2 regions of the Nocardioides sp. NPDC006303 genome follow, and region 2 is predicted to be linked to the other one. Evidence: riboswitches for the same ligand, from Rfam matches in the RefSeq annotation. Region 2 holds a riboswitch; the other holds the start of a gene.

Region 1 (3,403 bases), on a different contig from region 2:
GGCCGCGACCTCGACGCCGTGCACACCCCCGGGCACACCCAGGGCCATTACGTCTTTGCCGATCTGGCCGGCTCGGTCCTGTTCGCCGGCGACCACGTGCTGCCCACGATCACGCCGTCCATCGGCTTCGAGCCGGTGCCGGTCATCGACCCGCTGGGCGACTTCATGGCCTCGCTGACCAAGGTCCGCACCCTGCCCGACCTGCGACTTCTCCCCGCCCATGGGCCGGTCGCCCCGTCCTCGCACGCCCGCGTCGACGAGCTCCTGGCCCATCACGAGTCGCGGCTCGCCCAGTCGCTGGCGTCCCTGAAGGCCGGTCGGCGCTCCGCGCTCGAGGTCGCCAACGACCTCGGCTGGACCCGCCACGAGCGCGCCTTCGCCGAGCTCGACTTCTTCAACGCCGGCCTCGCGGTCATGGAGACCAAGGCCCACCTCGAGCTGTTGGCCGCCCGCGGTCAGGCCACCCGTGAGGAGACCGAGACCAGCGTCCTGTTCGCTCCGGTCGACAGGTGAGGGGACGGCAGTTGTCCCGCCGGTGGTGGTTCCTAGTCCGACAAAAAATCTCTGATGAGCGGCTTATCGCGTGACACTGTTCTCGCGTAAACGGCATCGCCGGCGAACGTATGCTCTCAATATTCCCGACGGCATCTCCGATGCTGAACGTCGCGAGCGAATCACTGCATTCGTCCTGGCGCACTTTCCGTACGTGCATACGTATGCCTGTGATATTCCTTCCACCGTCGCATACCCCGATGCTGTGCTACCGGATGTCGAATATCTTCGTAGCCTCCCCGCGACGAAGATTGACCGAGACGGATATGGCACCACGGGAGATCTGGATATGGATGACGAACGCTCATGGGCGAGCTTCGCTTCTGTGGCGCCGTACGTGTATGACGCGTACGCGTTGGGAAATGGAAGTGTTTACCTTCGAATTGAAGACGAGGGATCCAGCGCGGTTACGCGCCTTCGTGAGGACAGTGTCTTGCTGCGAGATCTTGGATCAAGGTTTCCCCTTCGCCAAGGCTGACCGAGTTCTTCGCGACCCAGTTAGGTCAGGGCGGGCGCGCCTGTGATCTTGTCTTGATTGTTCAGCCCCTGTGCCGCATCGGGGTGTGCGGGATGCCGTCCTCGAGGAACTCCTCGCCGTCCTTCACGAACCCGAACTTGGCGTACCAGCCGGCCAGCGGCGTCTGAGCGTCGAGGACGACGTCGCGGTCGGTGACGGCCTCGACGGCGGCCTTCATGATCACGTCGGCCAGGCCCCTGCCGCGGTGCGTCGGGGCGAGGACGACGCGGCCGATCCGCCACACGTCGCCGTCGTCGAGGATGCGGGCGGTGCCGGCGAGCTGGTCGCCGTCGCTCAGCACCACGTGACGCGTCCCGGGCTCGAGGTCGCGACCGTCCAGATCGAGGTAGGGGCAGTCCTGCTCGACGATGAAGACCTCCTGGCGCAGCCGCCACAGGGCGTACGCGGTCTTCGGGGAAAGGTCGTCGAAGGACGAGATGGCGACGTCGGTCATGGGTGGATTCTCGCAACCAGTAGTGTTGGCGGGAACAGACAGGGGAGGCCGGAAGGCCTGAGAGTGCGGCGAACAGCGCCGCAGACCCTCCGAACCTGCTCCGGTTGATACCGGCGAAGGGAGTCAGGAATGCGCATGCGTACGCCTGCCATCGCTGCCACTGCTATCTCGGCGCTGCTGCTGTCCGCATGCGGGGGCAGCCCCGCCGAGCCGGACGCCGAGCCGTCGAGCGGTTCCGACGACAAGTCGGTCGTGCTGCTGACCCACGACAGCTTCACGCTGCCGAAGGAGGTGCTGGCCGAGTTCACCGAGAAGACCGGCTACACGGCCGAGATCCGGCATGCGGGCGACGGTGGCGAGCTGACCACCAAGATCGCCATGGACACCGGCAACCCCGACGGTGACGCGGTCTTCGGCGTCGACAACACCTTCGCCAGCCGCGCGATCGACCAGGGCGCACTGGAGGCCTACACGCCGAAGACGGTCCCGGCCGGGGTCGACGAGTTCAACCTCCCGGGAGACGACAAGCACTTCCTCACCCCGGTCGACAACGGCAGCGTGTGCGTCAACATCGACACCGAGTGGTTCGCGGCCAAGAAGCTGGCGCCGCCGGAGTCGCTCGACGACCTGGCCGAGCCTGCGTACAAGGATCTCTTCGTGACCCCCGGCGCGGCGACGTCGACGCCGGGGATGGCGTTCCTGCTGGCGACCGTCGCCGAGTACGGCGAGGACGGCTGGGCCGACTACTGGGGCAAGCTGATGGACAACGGCACCAAGGTCGTCGACGGCTGGGACCAGGCCTACTACTCCGACTTCACCCAGGGCGGCGGCAAGGGGACGCGACCGATCGTCGTGTCGTACGACTCCTCGCCGGCCTTCACCGTCAAGGACGGCAAGACGACGACCAAGGCGCTGCTGGACACGTGCTTCCGACAGGTCGAGTACGCCGGCGTGCTCGTGGGCGCCGACCACCCCGAGGGCGCCAAGGCGCTGATCGACTTCATGCTCTCCGACAGCGTGCAGGGGGCGCTGCCGGAGAGCATGTACGTGTTCCCCGTCTCCTCCGGCGTCGAGCTGCCCGCCGACTGGGCGAAGTTCGCGCAGCAGCCGACCTCGCCGCTCTCGGTCGAGCCTGAGGAGATCGACGAGAACCGGGAAGCGTGGCTGGCGACCTGGAGTGACACGATCGCGCAGTGAGCTCCACCCGTCGTGCTGTGACCCGGCGAATCGGGACCCTGGTCGCGCTCGCCGCTCTCCCGGTGGCCGTGCTGGCGGTCTTCTTCGTCCTGCCGGTCATCGGGATGGTGCAGCGCGGCCTGTTCTTCGAGGGATCCTTCGATCCTTCGGTCGTGACCAGGATCCTCGGGCGCCCGGAGATCCAGCGGGCGCTCTGGTTCACGCTGTGGTCCTCGGGGCTGGCGACGGTGCTGAGCGTCGCGCTCGGGCTGCCGGCCGCGTTCGCGCTCTATCGGCTGAGCTTTCCGATGCAGCGGATCATCCGGGCGGGGCTGCTGGTGCCGTTCGTGCTCCCCACGGTCGTCGTCGGGGTCGCCTTCCGCGAGCTCATCGGCGAGGCCGGGCTGTTGGCCGGGTTGGGGCTCGACGGGACGCCGACCGCGATCATCCTCGGGCTGGTGTTCTTCAACGCCTCGGTGGTGATCCGTGCGGTCGGTGCGGCCTGGGAGTCGCTCGACCCGCGTCCCGGGGAGGCCGCTGCCGCGCTGGGTGCCTCGCCGGCGCGGGTCCTGCTGACGATCACGCTGCCGGCGCTGCGCCCCGCGATCGTCTCCGCGGCGTCGGTGGTCTTCCTCTTCTGCGCGACCGCGTTCGGGATCGTGCTCACCCTCGGCGGGGTGCGCTACAACAGCATCGAGACCGAG
Region 2 (3,403 bases):
TGGTCGAACTCTTGGCGCAGCTCCTTGAAGCCGCGCCAGGTGTCGCCGCTGTGCAGCGGCTCGGCGTAGACGCGGGCGCCGGTCGAGTCGCCGCCGACGTAGTCCTCGAACAGGCCGCGGCTGCCCTCGATGCTGTTGATGCGGCTGTAGGGCCGGGGCTGGCTCACGTTGTGCTCGGCGCTGATGGTGCGACCCCCGGAAGTGGTGATCTCGCAGCTGATGCGGTCGCCGTTGATGTACTCCTCCTTCCACGACCGGTGGTCGCGGGGGACGAAGCGCTCGCGGTAGTCGGCCAGGCCCCGCGGCGCGGTCGCGGTGGCGGCCAGCGTGACGGCTCGGTCGCCGCGGTTGACGTCCATCGCGGCAGCGATCGGCGCCAGGCCGTGCATCGGGTAGAAGCTGGCGGTGCTGCGGGTGTGCCACAGGCGCCGCCAGTCGTCGGTGTAGTAGCCGTCGTTGAACAGCAGGGCTCGCAGATCGTGCAGGTAGCCGCCGGCGCCGTGGGTGATGTCGCCGAAGACCCCCTCGTGCGCCATCTTGAGCATCGCCAGCTCGTTGCGGCCGTAGCTGCAGTTCTCGGCGAGCAGCAGGTGCTTCCGGGTCATCTCGGAGGTGTTGACGAGGTCCCACAGCTCGTTGAGCTGCGTGGCGATGGGCAGCTCGACGGCGACGTGCGCGCCGGCCAGCATCGAGGTCCGCGCCTGGTCGTAGTGGAACTCCCAGGGGGTGGCGATGTAGATGAGGTCGAGCTCCTCGCGGTCGAGCATCTGCTTGAAGGAGCCACGCTTGCCGCCGTACTCCTTGGGGCGGGTCTTGCCGCGCGCGACGAGGTCGTCGGCCACCCGCGTGGCGCGGTCGGCGCGGATGTCGCACACCGCGACCACCTGCGCGCCAGGGATGTCGGCCCAGCCACGGGCCATGCCGAAGCCGCGGTTGCCGAGGCCGATCAGCCCGATGCGGACGATCTCGTGCGCCTCGAAGGCCTGGTTGACCATGGTGCGCTGGCCGGCGGCCCGCGCCGGGGTGGCGCCGGCGGTGAGGGCGCCGATGCCCAGGGCGGCCCCGCCCACTGCGGCGGCGGAGCCCAGGACGCTGCGCCGGGAGAACCCGGTAGCGAGCTTGGTGTCGGGCGTGGTGATGGACGTCGTCTGCATGTCTTCGCTCCGAAGTCGAGGTCGGGCCGACACGGCCTGAGTGATCGTTTATGATCGAATCAACGCTTGTATCGGCAGAATCAATCGCTCAGGGAAGACTGTAGGGCACGTCACATCGCGGCGCCAGACCTTCGCGCGCCGCGATCGTCGATCGACACGATCGGCTCGTCGCGGGGGTCAGGGGCGACGAGGCGACGGCGCCGCGGATCTCGACCTACCAGAGGTATCCCGCTGGATGGGCCTAGGGCTGGGGGGTTCTCGGTGGTGCGCGCTATGGTCGGAGACGTCCACACGGGAGTCCGCGGCAGCGGGCTGAGAGGGAGCTGGAGCCGCTCCGACCGTTACACCTGATCCGGATCATGCCGGCGAAGGAAGTGATTGGTTGTGCCTCTTCCACGTATTTTCTGCCTGGTCTCCTCGAGCGAAGATCTCGCGCTGCTGCCTGCCTTCGCGGAGCTCGGCGTCGCCGGCTTCCAGGTGCGCGACAAGGCCGCGACCACCCGGGAGCTGCTCGCCCTGACGGCGACCGTGATCGAGCGGGTGGGTGCGTACGAGGCCTGTGTGGTCGTCGACGACAGGCTCGACGTGGCGCTCGCGTCCGGTGCGCATGGCGTCCACCTCGGTGCCTCCGACCTTCCGCTGGCCGAGGCCCGGCGGATCGCCGACGCGGTCGCGCCGGGGCTGGTCATCGGCGCGACCTGCCGGGACCGTGCCGCGGTCGAGGCGGCTGCCGCGGCGGGCGCGGACTACGCCGGCTTCGGGCCGATCTTCGCCACCACCTCCAAGGCCGGGCTTCCCGACCCGCTGGGGGTATCCGCGGTCTCAGACGCTGCCGGTGTCCTCCCGCTGATCGCGATCGGCGGGATCTCGACCGAGTCCGCCGGCGCCGTACGCGCCGCCGGCGCCCACGGGGTCGCCGTGATCGGCGGGCTCTGGCGACAACCCGACCCACTTCAGGCCGCGAAGGAGCTCGTGGAAGCCGTCGGCTGATGCGCGTGCGGATCCTCGGTGCCGGGATCGTCGGGCTCTCCGTGGCCGACGAGCTGATCCGTCGTGGGCACGAGGTCACGGTGGTCGATCCAGCGCCGGGCTCGGGTGCGTCGTACGCCGCGGCCGGCATGCTCAGCCCGGCCGGTGAGGCCTGGTACGGCGAGGAGGATCTGACCCGGCTCTGCCTGTCCTCCCTCGCGCTCTGGCCCGACGTCGCCGCCCGGCTCGGGGTGCCCGTGCACACCCGCGGGACCCTGCTGGTCGGTGTCGACGCCGGGGACGTCCAGCAGGTCGAGCGGCAGCTCTCGGTGCTCGATCTCGCCGGGGTCTCCTACGAGAGGCTCGTACGCCGCGAGCTGCTCGCCCGCGAACCCGGGCTCGGCCGGGTCGCCGGTGGGGCCTTCCTCGCCGAGGATCATTCGGTCGATCCGCGTGCGGTCGTCGCGGCCCTGCTCGATCGGGTCGGGGACCGTGTTGGTCTCGACACGGATTCGTTCGTTCCTCACGAATCCGGCTCGACCGACGGAACCGCTGGTCGAGCCGCAGGTTCTCCGCTGGTCGGGCCCGGCGAGCGCCAGCGAGCCGGTGTCGAGACCAACACGGTCACCGTCATCGCGACCGGTGCGCAGCTGCCCGATCCGTACTCCTCCCTCATCCGCCCTGTGCGCGGAGACGTGGTGCGCGTGCGGACGCAGGAGCCGGTGGAGCGGACGGTGCGAGCCTGGGCGCACGGCGAGCAGATCTACGTGGTGCCGCGGATCGACAGCGACGAGGTGGTCATCGGGGCCAGCACCGAGGAGCGCGACGGTCCGCTGCTGCCGACCGTCGAAGGGGTGTGGCGGCTGCTCGACTCCGCCCGCCGAGTGGTGCCGGCGCTCGACCGCGCCAGCGTGGTGGAGGTGACCTCGCGCGACCGCCCGGGGACCGCCGACAACCTTCCTCTCGTCGGCCCGACCCACGAGCCGGGCGTCGTGCTCGCCGCGGGTGCCTACCGCAACGGGGTCCTGCTCGCGCCGCTCATCGCGCAGCTGGTGGCCGACCACATCGAGACAGGGTCAGTGGAACCCGCGGTCGATCCGCGCCGGTTCCGGATGAAGGAGGACGGATGAAGATCACCGTGAACAGCGAGCCGACGGAGGTCAGCGGCACCGTTGCCGACCTGCTCGAGGCACGTACCGGCGACCGGCGGCCGAGCGGCATCGCCGTCGCCGTGGACGAGGAGATCGTGCCGCGCGACGACTGGGCGCGCTGGCAGCTCC

What was found. Region 2 has a riboswitch for thiamine pyrophosphate ahead of ABZY89_RS26155 (thiamine phosphate synthase). Riboswitches for the same ligand answer to the same signal wherever they lie in the genome.
Region 1: it holds a riboswitch for thiamine pyrophosphate, as region 2 does, so the genes downstream of both, ABZY89_RS00590 (thiamine ABC transporter substrate-binding protein) here and ABZY89_RS26155 (thiamine phosphate synthase) in region 2, are expected to answer to the same signal.

The regions. Positions count from the first base shown of each region.
Region 1 is NZ_JBEXRR010000001.1:119,301-122,703, forward strand. Features, by position in the region: gene ABZY89_RS00580 (MBL fold metallo-hydrolase) at 1-513, shown strand, start outside; gene ABZY89_RS00585 (GNAT family N-acetyltransferase) at 1,092-1,523, opposite strand; TPP riboswitch at 1,554-1,662, shown strand; gene ABZY89_RS00590 (thiamine ABC transporter substrate-binding protein) at 1,659-2,720, shown strand; gene ABZY89_RS00595 (ABC transporter permease subunit) at 2,717-3,403, shown strand, end outside.
Region 2 is NZ_JBEXRR010000050.1:15,326-18,728, reverse strand. Features, by position in the region: gene ABZY89_RS26160 (Gfo/Idh/MocA family oxidoreductase) at 1-1,154, opposite strand, end outside; TPP riboswitch at 1,436-1,545, shown strand; gene ABZY89_RS26155 (thiamine phosphate synthase) at 1,539-2,144, shown strand; gene thiO (glycine oxidase ThiO) at 2,144-3,253, shown strand; gene thiS (sulfur carrier protein ThiS) at 3,250-3,403, shown strand, end outside.